Linked DNA regions of Synechococcus elongatus PCC 11801. The protein of the gene in region 2 interacts with the protein of the main gene of each other region in a pairwise test. Links are inferred from orthologs where the notes say so. Each region holds a gene or a part of one and is shown on either strand. Other genes may lie near its edges.

The links.
Region 1: the proteins of uvrB (region 2) and uvrA interact in binary tests that used the Escherichia coli proteins (3 or more experiments, as listed by UniProt). The link is inferred for Synechococcus elongatus PCC 11801 from one-to-one orthologs.

Annotation. Positions count from the first base shown.
Region 1 is NZ_CP030139.2:1,056,662-1,068,855, forward strand. The notes cover bases 8,661-12,194. They hold uvrA (excinuclease ABC subunit UvrA), read right to left. Parts: upstream 11,873-12,194; coding sequence 8,861-11,872; downstream 8,661-8,860. Other genes in these bases: DOP62_RS05080 (type IV pilus twitching motility protein PilT), read right to left, coding at 8,661-8,695; DOP62_RS05090 (hypothetical protein), read left to right, coding at 11,999-12,160. In the rest of the region: DOP62_RS05045 (hypothetical protein), read left to right, coding at 94-1,266; DOP62_RS05050 (shikimate kinase), read left to right, coding at 1,334-1,897; Holliday junction branch migration DNA helicase RuvB, read left to right, coding at 1,947-3,080; gor (glutathione-disulfide reductase), read right to left, coding at 3,297-4,637; DOP62_RS05065 (hypothetical protein), read right to left, coding at 4,736-5,167; DOP62_RS05070 (PHP domain-containing protein), read right to left, coding at 5,332-6,042; DOP62_RS05075 (D-hexose-6-phosphate mutarotase), read right to left, coding at 6,721-7,539; more of DOP62_RS05080, read right to left, coding at 7,580-8,660. UniProt on the Escherichia coli protein: The UvrABC repair system catalyzes the recognition and processing of DNA lesions. UvrA is an ATPase and a DNA-binding protein. A damage recognition complex composed of 2 UvrA and 2 UvrB subunits scans DNA for abnormalities.
Region 2 is NZ_CP030139.2:2,374,219-2,382,252, forward strand. The notes cover bases 1,694-4,655. They hold uvrB (excinuclease ABC subunit UvrB), read right to left. Parts: upstream 4,194-4,655; coding sequence 2,193-4,193; downstream 1,694-2,192. Other genes in these bases: DOP62_RS11895 (DUF3531 family protein), read left to right, coding at 1,694-2,131; DOP62_RS11905 (DevA family ABC transporter ATP-binding protein), read left to right, coding at 4,315-4,655. In the rest of the region: DOP62_RS11885 (ABC transporter ATP-binding protein), read right to left, coding at 1-601; DOP62_RS11890 (Sll0314/Alr1548 family TPR repeat-containing protein), read left to right, coding at 647-1,672; more of DOP62_RS11895, read left to right, coding at 1,676-1,693; more of DOP62_RS11905, read left to right, coding at 4,656-5,028; DOP62_RS11910 (FHA domain-containing protein), read left to right, coding at 5,131-5,793; DOP62_RS11915 (HAD family hydrolase), read left to right, coding at 5,799-6,560; DOP62_RS11920 (FAD-binding oxidoreductase), read right to left, coding at 6,557-7,912; DOP62_RS11925 (cytosine deaminase), read right to left, coding at 7,915-8,034. UniProt on the Escherichia coli protein: The UvrABC repair system catalyzes the recognition and processing of DNA lesions. A damage recognition complex composed of 2 UvrA and 2 UvrB subunits scans DNA for abnormalities.

The DNA.
Region 1 (12,194 bases), 1.3 Mb from region 2 along the record:
GCTGGGTGAGCAGTTGATCGCAAAGCAATCCAACAAGGGTTGTCCTGCCTTGGTTTTGCCAACGATGCTGCAGATCTCTGACGCAAAAATGTGATGACTGCGGACTACAACCTCCTCATCCTCGGCGCAACACCGGCGGCGATCGCCTTGGCTCAGCAAGCACGACGCTGGCAGGCTCGCGTTGCCTTGGTCTATCCGCCCGGAAGTTGGGGTGCAATCGATCACGATCGCCTGTTGATGCGTTGCTTGTTGCAGTCCGCTTCTGTATCGGAAGCAATCGCCGCAGCACAGGATTTGGTGGAGCGGCTGGAATGGCTGCAAGGCCCGATCGCCTTAGAACAGGCCGGAATTGATGTGGTTGCCAGTCACTGGAAAGCGACGCGATCGCGGCGACTGGTGGACTGCGGCGATCGCCAGCTTGAAGCAAGGCAAATCTGGCAGGCTCAGCCAACGGGAGCGGAGGCAACACCACTCTGGGACTTGCTGACCGCCGATCCACAACCGCGATCAATGACAGTTAGCGGCGATCGCGCGATCGCGCTGGGGGTTGCGCAAGCCCTTGCCCGCCACGGTTGGGACGTCAGCTTGGCAACGCCCGCGATCTGGGTCAGTTGGGAGACTGCAGTGGTGCAACGGCTACAAGCTCAATGCCAGGCCGAAGGCATTCAGCTACTGGAGCAGTGTGATCAAAAGATGGCTCCCTCTGAGCTGAGTCTCAAGTATTTCCAACCGGATCCGCTGCCGCTGCTGCCCGGTAGTCGGGCGATCGCAGCAAATCTTAGTTCTGCAGAAGTCCGCGCGATCGCCCAACAAAGTCTGTTTGGCTGGCCTCGTGGGCGATCGACTCCAGTCCCTCAGCAGGTTGTGGAAATGGAGCCTGCCGCGGCTCAAGTGGGGCTGACAGAGGCACAAGCCCGCCGTCGCTACGGCGATCGCGTGGAGATAGTGAACGCAAGCTGGCAGCAGCACCCCGAAGCCTTGATTCGCGATCAAACAGCCGGTTTTCTGCAGCTCTGTTTGCTGCGCAATGGCCGCTTGCTTGGGGCGAGTTGGGTGGCAGAGAATGCAGCGGAGCTGGTAGCACCCTTGAGTCTGGCAATTCAAACGCGGCGATCGCTGCCTTCTTTACTCGGTCTTTGGCCGGACTCCAGTTTTGGACAGGTGCTCGAGCAATTGCTGGCGGACTGGGAAACTCAGCGTAACCAGCGGGGCTGGCGACGACGGTTCCTCAGTGAATGGCAGATTTTCTGGCGATCGACCTTCTAAACGGGTGTGTCTTGGAGCAGACTACAGCTGAGCGGTATGGTGTCCAAGGAATTGGGGAAGCGATCGCGTGTCATTGGTGGCAGCTCTGAACGGCTTGGATCTGTTCTTGGTCGGCTTGATGGGATCGGGGAAAACCACGATCGGACAGCAGCTGGCGGAGTCCTTGGGCTACACCTATGTCGATACTGACCACTTAATTGAGCGCGTGGCCGGGCGATCGATTCCTGAGATTTTTGCCGAAGCTGGCGAAGCTGGCTTCCGGAAACTGGAAACGCGAGTCCTAGAAGAAGTTGCGAGCTATCGCCGCTTAGTGGTGGCGACGGGCGGTGGCATTGTGATTCGGCCTGAAAATTGGAGCTATTTGCAACAGGGCTTGGTGATTTGGCTGGATGTGCCCATCCCCGAATTGCTGCGTCGTTTGGAAGGCGATCAGAATCGGCCGCTCTTGCAAACGGACGATCCAGCCGCAACCTTACAAGCGATCTGGGAGCAACGCCGCGATCGCTACGCCCAAGCCGATCTCCAGATCCCCTTTGTCGCTGGGGAAGAACCCGCCGCGACCGTCGAGCGCATTCTGGCTGCCATCCCCAGCGTGCTCAAGTCCACTGAAACAGAAGCTGCCAACCCCTGAATCGCCTGAGGCAGCGCGATAGGATAACGACGACGCGCAAGCTGGCGCCATGGCGATCGTTTCTTCGAAATCCCCCGACCCAGCCGAGCGGCGATCGCCGGCCAAAACACCAACGCCTCCTACTGAGGCGCAGGCATCCTTAGTTCGACCGCAGGCGCAGGCTAACTCAGAAGACAGTCAACGCCCGGAAGACCACATTCGCCCGCAACGACTGGCGGACTACATTGGCCAGCCGGAGCTGAAGGATGTGCTGGGAATTGCGATCGCAGCAGCCCAAAGTCGTCAAGAAAGCCTTGATCACCTGCTACTTTACGGGCCGCCGGGGCTCGGTAAAACGACCATGGCCTTGGTGCTGGCCACTGAAATGGGCGTGCAATGTCGGATCACCACAGCACCGGCGCTGGAGCGCCCCCGCGATATTGTCGGTCTGCTGGTCAACCTGCAGCCGGGCGATGTCCTATTCATTGATGAAATTCATCGCCTGCCCAAGGTCACGGAAGAAATTCTCTATCCGGCGATGGAGGACTTTCGGCTCGACATCACCATCGGCAAGGGTCAGAGTGCCCGCACCCGCAGTATTACGCTGCAGCCCTTCACTCTTGTGGGTGCAACGACTCAGATCGGGGCGCTGACTTCGCCACTGCGCGATCGCTTTGGTTTGGTGCAACGACTGCGTTTCTACGAAGTTGAGGCCTTGACTGATATTGTGCAGCGCACGGCTCGCCTGCTGAATACGCCGATTGATCAGGCCGGAGCTGAGGAAATTGCCAAACGATCGCGGGGCACGCCGCGGATTGCCAATCGCCTGTTGCGACGGGTGCGCGACTATGCGGCTGTCAAGGCACCGGGACCGATCACAGGGGCGATCGCAGCGACGGCCTTGGAGCTCTACAACGTCGATCCCTGCGGGCTGGATTGGACTGATCGCCGCCTCTTGTCCCACTTGATCGAGAACTTCGGTGGCGGTCCGGTCGGGCTGGAAACACTTGCGGCGGCTACCGGCGAGGATGCCCAGACGGTTGAGGAAGTCTACGAACCTTATCTACTCCAGATTGGCTACCTCCAACGCACCCCCCGCGGACGGGTGGCCACTCCGGCAGCTTGGCGACATCTGGGCTACGAGCCGCCGCAAGCAGGCGGTCAACTGACTTTGCGGGAAGTCATGACTGAGCCAGAAGCCTGACAGACGGCTGCAACCGCTCCCGTGAATTTAAGTTGCGCTTGGGGATCAGTCTGCCTTGACTGCGTCACACTGAAGGTAGAAATCTCCCACCAGGTCCTACACCAAGGACAAAGGGGAGTCCCCCGTCGGATGGCAGCGCGAACCAGGCGGGGGAGTTTTTTTATTTGTTGCTAATCCTGACTGCCGGAGAGGCGATCGCCCCTCCGTTCTGATCACCTAGGGCATCGTCACAAACTCTTCGGCTGAGGTGGGATGTAGGGCCATCGTGGCGTCAAAGTCTGCCTTTGTCGCGCCCATCGTGACCGCGATCGCGACACTCTGCATAATCTCAGCCGCGTCCTTGCCAACCATGTGCGCCCCAAGGACGCGATCGCTCTCCGTCTCAACCACCAGCTTCATCAACACCCGTTCCTCTGCTTGGGGCAGGGTGTAGAACATCGGTCGGAAGCGACTGCGATAAACGCGAATGCGATCCTCGCCGTACTCCGCTTTGGCGGCCTCTTCACTCAGCCCGACACTGCATGCTTCTGGTTGACTGAAGACTGCTGAGGCAATGTTTTCGTAGGAAATCTGGCGGGGCTTTTGGCCAAATTCCGTATCTGCAAAAGCGCGACCTTCGGCGATCGCCACAGGGGTGAGATTGACGCGATCGGTGCAGTCACCCACGGCAAAGATATGTGGTTGGTTAGTGCGACTCCAGCCATCGACAGCAATCCGGCGACCCTCGATCGCCACACCCGCCGCATCGAGATTTAACCCTTCCAGCCACGGTTCACGGCCAGTAGCCATCAGCACTTGATCCACTGTTTGCTGGCTGCCATCGCTGTAGCTCAGTTGCAAGCCAGTTTCAGTCTTGTCGATCCGCTCAACCGTGACGCCTGTACGGAACTGAATACCGTGCTGACTCATGCCGGTTTGCACAGCTTCCTGCAGTTCCTGATCAAAGCCATGCAAAATGCGATCGCGGCGAATAATTTGGGTGACTTCTGAGCCAAGACCGCGCAGAATCCCGGCAAACTCACAGCCAATGTAGCCGCCACCAATCACCGCAAAGCGTTGCGGCTGCTCGGGCAGATGGAACATCTCTCGTGAGGTAATCGCCAGCTCACCGCCCGGAATCGCCAGTTTGATGGGGCGTCCCCCGACTGCAATCAGAATTTTTGCCGCCGTCACTTGGTGATCGCCCACTTGCACGCGGTGCTCATCCAAGAACTGGGCATGACCGAGCAACAGCTCCACACCTGCTTTTTCCAGCAAGCTGATGTGTAGCCGACTGAGGCGGTTCACTTCCGCATCGACTGCTGCAATCAATTTGGGCCAGGAGAACTGAGGCTGGACGGCTGACCAACCGTAGGCTTCGGCGTAGTGATACTGGCTGGCAAAGCTCGAGGCATAGACCATCAACTTCTTAGGCACGCAGCCGCGAATCACGCAGGTGCCACCGACGAGGTCGGTCTCTGCGATCGCAACTTTGGCACCATAGCTGGCAGCTCGTTTTGAGGCCGCCAACCCACCAGAACCGGCACCAATAACCAAGAGGTCGTAGTCAAAACTCATGCTGCAAAGCCCTGTTTGGCCCGAACAAAAAATGAGGGCAGCCGCGCTGGAGGTTCAAGAGCAGCTACCCTTTGCTAATCCGCTACGCGATTCGCGGTTTACTTCTTCAAGTCCCGCGCCATCTGACGGAACATATCCAAATCACCAGTCGAACGACGACGGCTGCTAGTTTCGCTAGTCTCGGTTTGACCAGCAAATGTTTTAGTCGGCGCTTTATTGGCTTCTGCTTCCGCCGCAGCTTTGTTCAGAGCTTCCTGTTGGCGTTGCTCAGCTTGGGGGAGGCCTTCTGACGCTTCGACCACTTCAACCGACAGCGACGAGACTTTTTGAATGAGAACCCGCTCTTCAGGATTGCTCGCTGTTTTGGGGAAGGTGTGCTCAATCGTGGAGGCCGAACGGATGTAATCCAAGTTGCCTAAGCTCTTCGCTTCATCAGCATCAAGGTAAAAGCTCTCCGCTTTCTGCTTTGGCTGCTGTGCCTGTTCCGCTTTGGGCTTGCCTTGAAAAAGACCCCGAATAAATCCGGTCATGGATGAACACCCCAACAGTTACTAAATATGAAGATGCCGTCACCCCATTCTACGGGGAAGCTGCTAGAGCGTTAGACCCGCACTCACAATCAATATCTGGAACGATCGCTCACAGCCACGATCGCCCCTGGCTGAGCAGCAGTGTCGCTGAGATGAGAACCGAGCTAAAGGCGACTGAGCAGGCTACGACCGTGGGTATCGGTGCCACAGCTACTGAGGAGATTCAACTCGGCAGCCAAAGCCGCGACCGCTTGAGTTGGCTCCGGAGTGGCTTGCCAAGGCGTGGGGTTGCCGTAGGCATAGTAGGTTTCCACGCCATCAATGCCGTAGCGATGAGCGGCCAGAATCAACTCTTGGGGCGATCGCCGATAGCGCGCCGGGTGCGCCAAAACTGCCAGACCGCCCGCTCGCTGAATTGCCGTAATGACCGCTGGTGCTAAATGGGCATCACCTTGGGGGGGCCGCCCGATCAAGTAGGGGCGCATCGCCACGTGGTCAGCCTGAAATCCATAGGCGAGGATGTGAACCTCGGTCCCTTGGAGGTCGGCGTTAATTTCAGTGCCCACCCAGAGTTTGGGAAGGGGCGATCGCCCGCCACTGCGCCACTGATAGTCTTCTAGCCAAGCGCAAGCGGCTTCATAGCCTCGGATCCCGTGGTGGTCGGTGATCGCTAGGCCGCGCAATCCAATCGCGATCGCTTGCTCCATCACCTCTCGAGGCTGCAATTTCCCGTCGGAACAAGTGGTGTGGAGATGAAAATTGTAAGTCCGGGGGCAGCTTTCGGCTTCGATTCCTTGCAAGACAGACTGAACCTGAGCGGCGGCCGCCGTCAGATTGATGCGGTCAGCCGTTCGATTAGTCAGGGCTCGACCCATGGACGCAGCAAGGGAAATCGGTTAACGAATAGACCTTCATCCTAGTTTAACGAATGAGGGATTTGGGAATCGAGCCGCTGAGTGTGGGATGTATTGTTCTTGCTCAATCTCAAACATAAAGTGAGACTTCAACTATTCAGAGGCTATTCAGTCTTTCCCAAGCCGAGAGAAGACCGGAAGACCGTATGGGTAGGGTAGAACAATCATCACCCGAGCAAGGACAACTGACATCGTCTTTGACAGGCCGTCATTCTCGATAAATCTCGATTAAACCCACAAGCTAAAGAACGGTAGATCTATCTTTCTCTTGTCATAACGTCCTAACTTATTCGCCCTTCACCATATCCACAGCAATACTCTTTCTGTCGCACTGAGAGGTTCTGCGAGAAGGTTGGGAGCTTCCTGAGACCAGCTTTGCCAGGAGTCGGCTTCCAGTAAGTCGAAGCATGATGAGTGCGTCTCGCACACGTTTCCTCAGCAGTACCCCCACGAATAAAGGCGACGACCCCAGAAGAAGCCATCGCCAGCTATGTTCACCCGTCCAGTCCTCAAGCTTTACGCCGTCCTGGAGGTCGTCATCCGAACTATCCTCACCGTAGGAGTGCGATCGAGCTGCTGCCAAGGAATTGCAGGAATACTTCGCAGGGTTAACAGTAAGCACTACCGTCATCTACGGCTTCAGTGGATCTGAAAGGATTGCTGCCCCTGCCAGATTTCACCGGGTTCTAGGTGAGGCGGTTGCTGAACTGTTGCAGCCTCCACACAAAGAAACTGCCGTTCCATACCGGGTGCGAGATCAGAAATCTGAGCAGCACCCGCGACGCCAGGGTTCCAAACCACTGTTTCTGAAAAGCCCTCTTGGCTGATTTGGAGGTCTGGCCATGGCGGAGCCACGAGAGTCAGGAGCTGCGCTGGCGCGTCATACAAAGCATCGATCGCTGTCAGAAAGCCACGATCGCGATCTAATTCTTGAAAGCGATCGCCTGTGGTTTGCTCGGTACCCCAACGCCCTTGTAGCCCTTGTAATCGCACGGTGGATAAGTCAGGGACTGCCAAATAGCCATGCAGCGCCGCCGTAAACTGCCATGGTTGGCGATCGCAATTTTCAACACTGAGCTGTACCTGCAACTGTTGCGATCGCAATTGCAGCTTCAGGCGCAGCCGGAAGGCTACAGGCCAAATCTGTAAGGTTTCGGCAGAGTCTCGAAGTTCTAGCTCTGCATACCCCGCTGCTGCATCAAGTTGAAGCAAGGTCCAAGCACGATCGCGGGCAAAACCATGCTTAGGTAAAGAGCCACGATCCGAGAACTGAGGAAAGATGACCGGGATGCCACCACGAATAGCCTTGCCCAGACGATAAAGACTGCGATCGCTAAGAAAAAAACGTTCTTGACCTCCTGCGGGTTGCCACGACAACACTTGCCCGCCATAACGGCAGAAGCGAAGGCTGGCTCCCTCGGCTTTAAGCTGTAGCGGTTCGAAGGCATCGTCCATCATTCCGACTCCCACCCTATCAGTGGAGTAACCAAACCCCTGCTTAGAAATCAGATTGAAAATGACTGGAAAATCCTTGGGCTTGAGCAATCCCAGTAATCCGCAGACGGCGATCGAGATCTCCAGGATCAATCGAGACTTTCAGAGCCTCTTCAACACTGAGTCGACCTTGCTCAATCTCGATCAGGAGTGCCTCATTGAGAGTTTGCATGCCCTCAATCGTGTCGAGTTCCATCAAGCGATAGGCTTCCTCTAATTCGCCACGGTTGAGATAGTCCTGAATCGCCGGCGTATTGATCAAAACCTCTAAGATTGCCCTACGGCTACCAGTTTGGGGAGTGATCAGTTGTTGGGAAATCACTGCGACTAACAGCTCTAGGAACTGCTTGCGCGTGTCTGAGCTCTGCACCATGCCATCAAGACCAATCAAGCGATCGATCGTGCTGACTGTATTGCGAGCATGGAGTGTCCCCAAAACAAGGTGACCCGTTTGGGCAGCATAGATAGCTGTCTTGAGCGTTTTTTGATCTCGAATCTCACCCACAAGAATGACATCTGGATCAGCCCGTAACGCAGCCCGCAGTGCCGAGGCAAAATCATGGGCATGACGACCAATTTCACGTTGGGTAATCAAACAGCGAACAGGTTCAAAAACATACTCAATAGGGTCTTCGATAGTAATAATATGGCGAGCCATGGTTTGGTTCATTTCATTAACCATGGCTGCTAGGGTAGTTGACTTACCTGATCCTGTTGGTCCCGTGACTAAAATCAGTCCTTGTTTCCGTTGAACTAACCCCGAAAGCACAGATGGAAGTTGCAGCTCAAAGAGACTCGGAATCTGTAGAGGGATTAACCGTAGCGTAATCGCTGTACCATCCAGTGTTTGAAAGCAAACGACGCGACAACGAATCAGATTTGGATAAAAAAGCGCTTCATCAATTTCCTGCGTTTCTTGAAGACGAGTACGCTGGGCTGGCGTCAAGATTTCATTGAGCCAGCTATCCATATCACTCTCTGTGACAGCCGGTGCTTTTGGGAGCGGATACATTTGCTCGCGCAACCGAAAGTAGGGAGGATGCCCAACCCGCAGATGAATATCCGAGGCTTGTACTTGGCAAGCCTTGCGCACAAGTTGCTCAATGGTGGGCGCTGTCATAACCGTGCTACTTCCTGTCACAAGATGACTCGATGGCTACTTCTAGAATGTCGCTTTAAGACTCTACAAATCTAAGAAAAAAACAAAAGATTACTGCAGTGTTGATCACTGTATCAGAATCTGATACTTGGCTCTGGCGACACTGCTGGTGAGACTCACTGAGCATTACTGCCCCGGAGGATGCTGGGCTAAGACTTGAGCAAGATAGCGCCCTGTGTGGGAGTGAGCATGCATTGCTACAGTCTCTGGCTCCCCGCAAACAACAATCTCGCCGCCGCGATCGCCTCCTTCGGGTCCCAGATCAATGATCCAGTCTGCACAGCGAATCACATCCAAGTTGTGCTCAATCACCACGATCGAATTGCCCTTATCCACGAGGCGCTGCATCACATCCAGCAACTTGTGGACATCGTAGAAAGAGAGACCCGTGGTCGGTTCATCAATCAGATAGAGCGTTTTGCCGGTTGCCCGACGCGCCAGTTCCGTCGCCAGTTTGACCCGTTGGGCTTCACCACCTGAGAGCGTTGGCGCAGGCTGACCGAGACGAACATAACCCAGACCCACATCCACCAAGGTCTGCAGGCGGCTACTGGCTTGAGGAATGTTTTCGAAAAACTGCGCCGCCTCTTCGACGGTCATGTTGAGCACGTCAGCGATCGTCTTGCCTTTGTACTTCACCTGCAGCGTTTCACGGTTATAGCGAGCACCTTTGCAGACATCGCACTGGACATAGACATCGGGCAGAAAATTCATCTCGATGACATTGACGCCTTGCCCACCACAGGCTTCACAGCGACCGCCTTTGACATTGAAGGAAAACTGCCCCGGCTGATAGCCTCGTGCTTTCGCTTCCGTCGTTGCAGCAAACACCTGCCGGATCGGATCAAAGGCACCAGTATAGGTCGCCGGATTCGATCGCGGGGTACGACCAATCGGCGATTGATCAATCACGATCACCTTGTCGATCGCTTTTGTGCCTTTCAGCGCGGCCAGGCCTTTGGGAAAAGGAACCTTCAGCCCCAGACTGTGCTCGAGGGCTGGATGTAGGAGTTCATTGACAAGCGTGGATTTGCCGGAGCCACTCACGCCCGTGACACAGACCAGTTTGCCGAGGGGAATCTCAACATCAAGGTTTTGGAGATTGTTACGATTGGCACCTTGGAGCTGCAGACGGCGACCATTGCCCTCACGACGGCTTGCTGGAGTAGCAATACGGCGACGGCCTGAGAGATAAGCACCCGTCAAAGAGTCTTCAGCCGTCAGCAGTTGCTTTAGATGACCTTGGGCAACGATACGCCCCCCATGCACCCCTGCTCCAGGCCCAATATCAACCAGGTGGTCGGCTGCACGAATCGTATCTTCGTCATGCTCAACCACAATCAGGGTATTGCCGAGATCCCGCAGGCGAATCAGGGTATTGAGTAGGCGATCGTTATCACGTTGATGCAGCCCAATACTGGGCTCATCCAAGACGTAGAGCACTCCGGTCAGACCCGCCCCAATTTGTGTAGCCAGGCGAATACGCTGGGCCTCACCACCCGAGAGAGTCATGGCTGGGCGATCGAGGGTCAGGTAGTCGAGTCCCACGTCGAGCAAGAAGCGCAGGCGAGCCTGAATTTCGCGCAGCACCAAATCCCCGATCTGCATTTGGCGAGCTGTCAAGAGGGGCGATCGCCCGTTAGCACCGATTAAAGCTTCAATTTTGCTCAGGCAGTCCCGCACTGAAACACTGGTGAGATCAGTGATCCGATAGGGGCCAATCCGCACTGCCAAGGATTCCGGTTTGAGCCGTAAACCGTGGCAGACCTCGCAAGTTTGATCGACGAGATATTTTTCGAGCTTCTGTTTATAGACTTCGGAACTGGTTTCTCGATACTGACGCTCCAGGATCGGAATCACCCCCTCAAAGGGGCGATGGTAAACCTGACGATCGCGGAAGCGGGATTCAGTTTCAACCGCGATCGCTTCACGGCTGCCGTAGAGAATCGCCTGCTGTTGATCAGGGGTCAAATCCTGCCAGCGATCGCTGATTTCGAAGCCACTGGCCTCGGCCACGCCGCAGAGCAGGTTGAAGTAGTAGCTGTGATCTTTTTCCGACCAAGGCGCGATCGCGGCATAGACTGGCAGGCTGGGATCGGGAACGACCAGATCGGGCGAAAACGTCCGTAGGCTCCCCAGCCCGTGGCAATGGGAGCAGGCACCGTAGGGTGAGTTAAAGGAAAAGAGGCGCGGCGACAGTTCTTCCATCACAGCGCCATGCTCGGGGCAAGCAAAATTTTCGGAAAAGACAAGTTCATAGCCACTAGCAGGGCTGCCATAGGCAGCTTTTGTTTCGGCTGCGTGGCTAGCTGCTAACTCCGTCGGCAAGGTTACGACAGAGCCGCGATCGCTCGGCAAGACATCGATCACAGCAATGCCTTCGGCACGACGGAGACAGGTGGTGAGTGAATCAACGAGTCGCTCTTGAATTCCCTCTTTTTGAACAAGGCGATCGACCACAATTTCGATGGTGTGGGCGTGGTTTTTATCCAGCTCAATACTGTCACTGAGTTCCCGCACTTCACCGTTGATCCGCACCCGCACAAAGCCTTCTGCCGCAAGGCTAGAAAGCAGTTTTTTATGGGTTCCTTTTTTACCGCGAACCACCGGCGCCAAGATTTGAAAGCGGCTGCGATCGGGTAGTTCTGCAAGGCGATCGACCATTTGATCAATCGTTTGAGGCGCGATCGAGCGATCGCAATGGGGGCAGTGGGGTGAGCCGGCTCGCCCAAACAACAACCGCAGGTAATCGTAGATTTCCGTGACCGTACCGACCGTCGATCGTGGGTTGTGCGAAGTGGATTTTTGGTCAATGGAAATGGCTGGACTCAAGCCCTCAATCGCATCGACATCAGGCTTATCGACTTGGCCAAGGAACTGCCGAGCATAAGCAGACAGTGACTCGACGTAGCGACGTTGCCCCTCGGCAAAAATCGTGTCAAAGGCCAAGGATGACTTGCCCGAACCGCTCACACCCGTAAACACAATTAGCTGGTTGCGCGGTAGATCGAGGTCAAGGTTCTGCAGATTATGTTGCCGCGCGCCCCGAACTCGAATTTGGTCTGTCTCGGCTGCTGGTTGACTGCCATTGCGATGAGCCAGATCAGATGAAGGCTCAACAGAAGCGCGCTTGGGCATGGGAAAGCAGCAGCAAAAATCTAGATGATTCTATCGCTTACCTTTTGAGCGGCTCGGTTGGGGTCATCGCCCCTGCGCTAGAGTTGGGGAGCCTGAGATCAGGCGCTTTGTTTCTCAACTTTTTGCATGGATTGGAAGCCAGACCTCAAGTTCACGTTTTTCCCTTCGCAACGCCACCGCGCCCTGCTGAAGCAGCTGAAGCAAGAGCTGCAAGAACGCCGCCCCGAGCCACATGGCATTCGTAGACTCCGTGTTCGTACTCGCCCCCAAGCACCGGCCAGTGCCTAGTTCGCCACCTTCTAGCCGTTCGCCGCGATTGAGA
Region 2 (8,034 bases):
CTAGCTCCTGCGGTTCGTGAGTGACAATCAGCAGCCCCCAGGTTTTTTTCAACTCCTGAAAGAGCTGGATTAACTGTCGCCGCATCGACCAGTCCAAACCAGCTGTAGGTTCGTCTAAGAGCAGGATGCAAGGCTGCCGAATCAACTGCACCGCGAGGGCAAGCCGTCGCTGTTGACCGCCGCTGAGTTGATAGGGCGAGGCCGAAAAGGGAAGATCGCCCAATCCGACAGAGACGAGCGCTGCTTTGACCTGTTCACGACTGATTTCGGGATGTCCTAAGCGCAGTTCTTCCAGCACGGTATGGCCGCAGAAGTGACGCTCGGGAAATTGAAAGACTAGACCAGCTAACTGTCGGAGCTGGAGATAGTTCAACTCCTGGTCATGCCATTTGACCTGTCCCTGCTGCGGAATCACGAGACCGGCGAGGAGTTCCAGGAGTGTCGTTTTGCCAGAACCGCTGGGACCGACGATCAAGCCCAGTTCCGGGAAGCCGAGATCGAAGCTGATATTGTCTAAGATGGGCCGTGAACTCGCGGGAGGATGGTATGAAATGCCGTCCAGTTGCAGGGTCAAAGGCTTAAGCGATCGCAACCGTTCCATTCTGCCAGTTGCCTCTTCAGGAACGACTGAGTTCTGTCAACGTCTTTGCTGCTTTCTATCGCTTGTCACGTCAGCATGAAAATTCGCTTAATCCATCGTTTGCTGGCTGCGAGCTGTGCAGCCGTTCTCTGCAGTACGGTTGGCATGCCAGCTGGCCGAGCTGTCGACCCCTTCCGCAGCAGTAATCCCCAACCGATCAATGCTGCAACGGCAGCAGCATTTACGGCTGCTTTTCAGCAGGGCAATTATCCAGCTGCTGAACGGGCCCTTCAACAAGCTCTGCAGCAGGATTCCTCTGATCCTCTGGTGTTTGCTTTGGCAGGGAGTTTGGCCTTTGCCCAGCAAAACCGCCAAGCCTTTGCGGACTACGCTCGCCAAACGAAGAGTAAGGCGCAGGCGATCGTGGCTCAACAACCGCTGCGTGGCCAGATCTACATTGCGGTGGGTGAGTTGATGACCGCAGCTGCTAGCCTCTTACCCCAACTGACGGGTGATGGCGGCGTGCCCTTATCGGCTGTGCCTCAAGCCTTGCAATCGCTCCAATCGGTCTATGGCAGCTTGCGAGCAGCCGCTCAGATCAACCCCAATGATCCGGAGTTGAATTTGATTCAAGGTTTTGTCGATTTGATGGTGGCGACCAATTTGCCTTTGGCAAATCCGGATGGGGCGATCGCCAAGCTGGAAAAAGCGAGTCCGCGCTATTTGGCCGATCGCGGTATTGCTTTGGGCTTGCGTAATCTCAAACGCTATTCCGAAGCCTTGCGCTACGTAGATCGAGCGATTACAGCCGCCCCTGACAACCCAGAGCTTTACTACCTCAAAGCGCAGATTCTGGTTGAGCAAAGTAAAGCGACTGGGGATGCGAATTTACGGCGAGCGGCGGCAGCAGAATTCCAAAAAGCCCTAGCGAAATCTGCACAACTGCCGCAACCGCTAGTTTGGCAGCTCTTTTTTGAAGCCTGCAATAACCAAAAAACCTTCGATAATCGCGGTCAAGACTGCGTCGCTCTGCGCGATCAAGTCACCCAAGCGCCAGGTCCTTGGGGACCATCCACCTTGCCTTCGCTGTAACCTATGCAAATTGAATTTCGTGAGTTTAACCCGTTCGACTGCTGGATTTGGGTTGAATTTAGTACGGTGCCGGCACCGCTCGAGCAGCAATATCTCGAGGAAGTTTTTGACTCATGGTTTTTCCTCGGTAAGCTCGGTGGCTTCAATGCCGAGAACTTGCAGGCTCAAGATGAAGGACTTGAGCTGAGCTACATGAGCTATCAGTCAGCTCAGGAGCGGAATAGTCTGCCAGCCCTGATGCACAACATGGGAGAAGTGGAGTATCAGGGCCGTTGGGCTCGCTGCTGGTTTGATTTGGGTACGAGTGATGCGATCGCGCTGGACGTGTTGCTCAACGCACTGCAGCGGCTGAGCGAAGAAATGGTCGGTTTAGAGCGGGTCTTTATCGGCGGTGAAAATGCCGATTGGCCCTCACCAGGACGCCGCAATCTTGACTTTGCGGCAGATGACTGGAACTAGCGCAATCGGTTGCGATTGCTGAGCATTACTGGCTTGGGTCTGAACTCGAGCCAGTTTTTTGTCAGTGACGACCGACGAGTCGCTCACGCAGCTTTTTGATGCGATCGCGATATTGAGCTGCCTCTTCAAATTCAAGATTTTTGGCGGCTTCTTTCATTTGTGCTTCTAGCTGAGTAATCAGATTTGGAATTTCCTCCAAGGAAAGATCATCCGCTTGGCTGACGGCAACTTCTAGTTCTTGTTTATTCAGTCGCCGCGAGACTTCGAGGAACGACAGAATGGCATTACTCGATCGCTTGCTGATCGGCTGAGGCGTAATCTGATGGCGTTGGTTATATTCCAGTTGGATGCGTCGCCGTCGCTCGGTTTCGCCAATCGCTTTTTCCATGCTTTCGGTCAGGCGATCGGCATAGAGAATTGCCTGGCCGTTGATGTGGCGAGCCGCACGACCGATCGTTTGAATTAAGCTGCGCTCAGTCCGCAAAAAGCCCTCTTTGTCAGCATCAAGGATTGCGACCAATGAGACTTCAGGTAAATCCAAGCCTTCCCGCAGTAAATTGACGCCAATCAAGACATCAAAATCGCCGTTGCGTAGATCTTGAAGAATTTCAATCCGTTCAATCGAATTGATCTCGGAGTGGAGATAGCGAACTTTAACACCGCGATCGCCCAAGTAATCAGTCAAGTCCTCGGCCATCCGTTTGGTCAGTGTTGTAATCAGAGCCCGCTCTTGACGGCTGACCCGCTGCTGAATTTCTGTGAGTAAATCATCAACTTGGCCTTCTGTGGGTCGGACAAAAACCTCAGGGTCAACCACCCCTGTTGGTCGGATGACTTGTTCGACAATATGGGTTTCCGATTGCCCCACTTCCCAATCGCCGGGCGTGGCTGAGACAAAAATGCACTGCCGCACTTTGTCCCAAAACTCCTCCGACTTCAAAGGGCGGTTATCCGCCGCGCTAGGCAGTCGAAAGCCATGATCAATCAACACTTTTTTGCGGGATTGATCGCCGTTGTACATCCCGCGTAGCTGGGGTACCGTCACGTGGGATTCATCAACCACCAAGAGCCAATCTTTGGGGAAATAGTCGATTAAACATTCCGGCGGTGATCCTGGTTCGCGGCCCGCGAGGTGCCTGGCATAGTTTTCCACGCCGTTGCAATAGCCTACTTCCTGCAGCATTTCGAGGTCATAGCGGGTGCGTTGCTCCAAGCGTTGGGCTTCAACTAGTTTGCCTTCGGCTTGTAAGGTCAGCAGCTGTTGATTGAGCTCCGCTTTAATCTCGGCGATCGCGGTTTCTAGTCGCTCCTCAGGGGTGACAAAGTGGCGGGCCGGATAAATGTTGAGGCGATCGAGGCTTTGGAGAATTTCACCAGTCACGGGATCGATGTAGCGAATGGCATCGATTTCATCGCCAAAGAACTCAACTCGAATAATCCGATCTTCGTAGGCAGGGCCAATTTCCAGAACATCGCCCTTGACCCGAAACCGACCACGACCTGACTCTAGGTCGTTGCGACTGTATTGGACATCGACGAGTTGGCGTAGCACCTCGCGCATATTGACTTCAGCCCCGACTTCTAGGGGGATGGCTGCCTTCAAATATTCACTGGGGATGCCGAGGCCATAGATGCAGCTAATAGAGGCAACAACAATCACATCGCGCCGCTCGAAGAGGTTGCGAGTGGCGGAGTGCCGCAACATATCGATCTCTTCGTTGATCGACGCTGTTTTGGCGATGTAAGTATCGGTGACGGGGATGTAGGCTTCGGGCTGATAGTAGTCGTAATAGCTGATGAAATACTCAACTGCATTATTCGGAAAAAACTCGCGTAGCTCATTACAAAGCTGCGCCGCCAACGTTTTATTGTGAGCGAGAACTAGCGCGGGTCGCCCCACCTGTTCAATCACATTAGCGATCGTAAAAGTCTTGCCAGTTCCGGTTGCACCCAGCAACGTTTGATAGGGAATCCCTGCCTGAACTTTCTGCACCAACTGCGCGATCGCAGTGGGCTGATCTCCCATTGGTTGATAGCGGGCTTGCAGTTGAAAGGGCGTCATGCTGGGGATGTGGCTGCCACTGTTGCTTGAAGATAGCAATCCTGCACCATTCAAGGGCGATCGCCCACGCAGCTGCTCCAGACAGTACCGCTAAAATGCAGGCAGCTCTTTGGAGAGGGTCATGAGCAGCGAACCAGTGGTCTCCATTCGGAACCTTGACCATTTTTATGGCCACGGCTCACTGCAAAAACAGGTCTTGTTCAATGTTGGTTTCGATCTCAATCCTGGCGAGATTGTTCTGCTGACTGGACCCTCCGGCTGTGGCAAAACCACCCTTCTCACGTTAATTGGAGGGTTGCGATCGGTGCAGACCGGCACCCTGACCGTGCTGGGCCAAGAGTTACACGAAGCCAACCAACGCCAACGCGTCGAGGTGCGGCGCAATATCGGCTACATCTTCCAAGCCCATAACCTCCTACGCTTTCTGACAGCGAGCCAGAACGTGCAAATGACGTTAGATTTGCAGGCTGATCTAAAGTGGGACGAACGCATCGCCCGATCGCAGCAAATGCTGACAGCGGTGGGCCTTGGCGATCACCTCGACTACTACCCTGAGAACCTTTCTGGGGGGCAAAAACAGCGTGTGGCGATCGCCCGTGCTTTGGTGGGTCGTCCCAAACTGGTGCTGGCCGATGAACCGACGGCTGCCCTCGATCGCCAATCGGGTCGGGATGTGGTGGACCTGATGCAGCAGCTGGCGAAGGAACAGGGCTGCACGATCCTGCTGGTTACCCACGACAACCGCATCCTCGATATCGCCGATCGCATCTTGGAGATGGAAGATGGCCACCTTGTCAAAGGGGGATTAACCAGCCCTATTCTCCAGAAAGCTTAAATTTTTCGTTGAGTACAGAACAAGCAAGAAGGCGTGGAAGGGGGCACAATATGCCATACGACTTCGCCTTTGCGAGCCGGCTTATTGTTCTAGGAAACAACTGTGTCGATCATCAGCCTCGATACTCGGGTCAAAGTTGGCAACACCGACTATGCGCTCTCAGAGCTGTTCGAACTTGTTGATCAGCAGACCAGTGGCTACAGTACGGCGCTCGAAACACTGAAGAAGGCAGTTGTTGCCGGCGAACTTGCGACGACTCAGCAAGCCCTTCAAACCTGTGCGGCAGCATTGCGGAGTTTAGCCTCCTTGCAAAACACCTTAGAAAAGGTGTTGACCCTCGACTTGGCCGATCCCGCACAGCCCGAACATGTCTTCATCGTCGAAGACTCGCGCGGGGCCACCGAGCTGAAGCTCTACAAGTCGCACTACACGATTGGCAAGGCCGACTCCTGCGATATCCGCCTGCATTCGATCTATGCCTCTCGCCAGCATGCAACCCTCGTTCGCTTCTTGACGGAAAACGGTGAGGTCCGCTATCGCCTGATTGATGGTGACCCTGAAACCGGCCGACGCAGTGCCAATGGCACCTACGTCAATAATCGCAGTGTGACAGAGTGCGACCTCAAACACTATGACCAAATCCTGTTTGGCGCCGATGTGAAGGCGACTTATTTCTATCTCAGTCCACAATTCCGGAGTTTGTCGGGGCTGCAAGATCCAACGGTGAGCTTGTCGCCAGAGGACACAACCGAATTTGAGGCGTGATTGGCTTGCCAAAGCCGCAACCGCTGCAGTCAGCGGCGCTCAGCACGGTGCGACTAGTTGCCAGTGATCTCGACGGAACCCTTACTGCGGGCGATCGCTTTTCACCGGCGCTGATTCAAGCCCTTGAGCAGTTAGCAGCAGCCAAGATTGCAGTGTTGATCACAACAGGGCGATCGGTGGGCTGGGGCATGGCCTTGGCGCAATATCTGCCGGTGGCGGGGGTGATCACAGAGAATGGCGGCGCAATTTGCTGGCCTGAGCAAGCACCGATTATCCTGAGCCCGATCGCGGCGATCGCTGACCATCGCCAGCAGCTACAACACTGTTTTCAGCAGATTCAACAGCATTGGCCGCAGTTACAACCGGCGGCTGATAATGCCTTTCGGCAAACGGACTGGGCTTTTGATGTGGCGGGGCTCAGTCCAGCAGATCTCGATCGGATTGCTGCGATCGCTACTGAGCAAGGGCTGGACTTTGTTTACAGCGCTGTTCAGTGTCACTTGCTGCCACGCGGCCAAAACAAAGCGCGATCGCTCTGGCAAGTGTGTCAGGCTGCTTTTCCTAATCTCACTCCTGACCAAATCGTGACGGTGGGCGATAGCCCCAACGATGCCAGCCTCTTTGCTGAGTTTCCGCTGAGTGTGGGTGTCGCGAATTTAGCGCCATACCTGGATCGTCTGTCCCAGCCACCTCGCTATCTCTGTCAACAGCCTGAAGTGGCAGGCTTTCTGGAACTGGTTGAGGCGCTACTGCGCGCTCGCGCCTAAGTCACAGCACTGCGATCGCCGTATTTCTCCGACCACGCCCGCATCTTGCCAGGATTAAACAGTCCCTGCGGGTCGATCTGCTCTTTGAAAGTCAGTTGCTGAACATCGATTTGCTTCATGCCACCGTCTTCAAGACAGTAGGTGTGCGGATCAAAGAGAATCGCGCCGGCAGCGGTCAACTGATCAGTGAGTTGTTGCAAGCGATCGCGACCTTCAAAACGTACCAGCGGCAGTGCTGCAACTCGGACTTGACCATGGCTGCGCAACAGTTCCAGATGCCAGAGCACACTGTCACCCCAACGAGACTGAAACGCATCAATCAGAGCCGCTTCTTGTCCCAAGGGCAGCAGCATTTGCAGGTAAGTCCAAGCTGGATCAGCGCTGCGGGCATGGAGGGTGGTGTGATTCCAGCTCTGCTCAATCAAGGTGGTGAGCGGTTGATCCTGCGGCGATCGCTGCCAACTGATCCGTCCGCCGATTTCCGAGGCGATCGCCGTTGCTACCTCCAGACTTGACTCCGACAGCAACAGCAGAACGGCGGTTTCCCCAGCGTGACAAGCATCTTTGATTGCTTTGCAAAAACTAGGAATCGGGTTGGCAAGAACACAGACCATCTTCTTGATCAGGCCATCCGCCTCGGCGATCGCTTGGGCAAAACTCAGAGCCCCTGACCAGCTTGGGAAATTGACCATGCATTCCTGCCAGTCATAGGCCGGAGCAAGGGGAATCTCCAGCTCGGTGATCAGGCCAGTGCAGCCGTAGGCATGGTTGATCGCTTGGGCTGCTTCACCTTGCAGTTCGACAAAACGCGGCTCTGCTTCCAAGGTCAGCACTTGTGCACCCAGCAGATTGCCGCGATCGCGTAGTTGTCCATAGGTAATGGATCCAATACCGCCGCTACCGCCCGCAAAGAAACCACCGATTGTCGCCGTCCGGTAAGTCGACGGTGCCCAGCGTAGCTCCCAGCCACTCGGGCGAATCGCCCGATCGATTGCAGCGAGCTTTGCACCGGCTTGAACTCGCAACCGTGAACCACGCTGCCAAACAATCTGATCAAAGGCTGTCAGATCGACTAAAATCCCGCCCTGCAGCGGTGTGCATTGACCGTAGTTACCCGTCGCTGCCCCGCGCACCGTCAAAGGAATTTGCTCTTGCACACAGACGCGCGCGATCGCCAGTAAATCGGCTTTAGTGTGGGGATAGAGCACGCGATCGGCGGCGCGATCTTGCAATTGCGGCCAGAGGATCGGGCTGAAGTGGGCATAGTCCAGCGAAAGCCGCTGACAGGTTGCGCGATCTCGATCGCTCTCAATGCCTGCGAGAGCGTGATCTACCGCTGTCCAATCCACCATGGCTAGTGCCGCATCAGAACTGCATCTAACTCAGCATAGTCAGGTAATTTAGGGGCGATCGCACGGCCATTGCGGACAATCAGGCGATCGCTTTGGGGACGGGCCAGCAGTTCTGTGAAAGA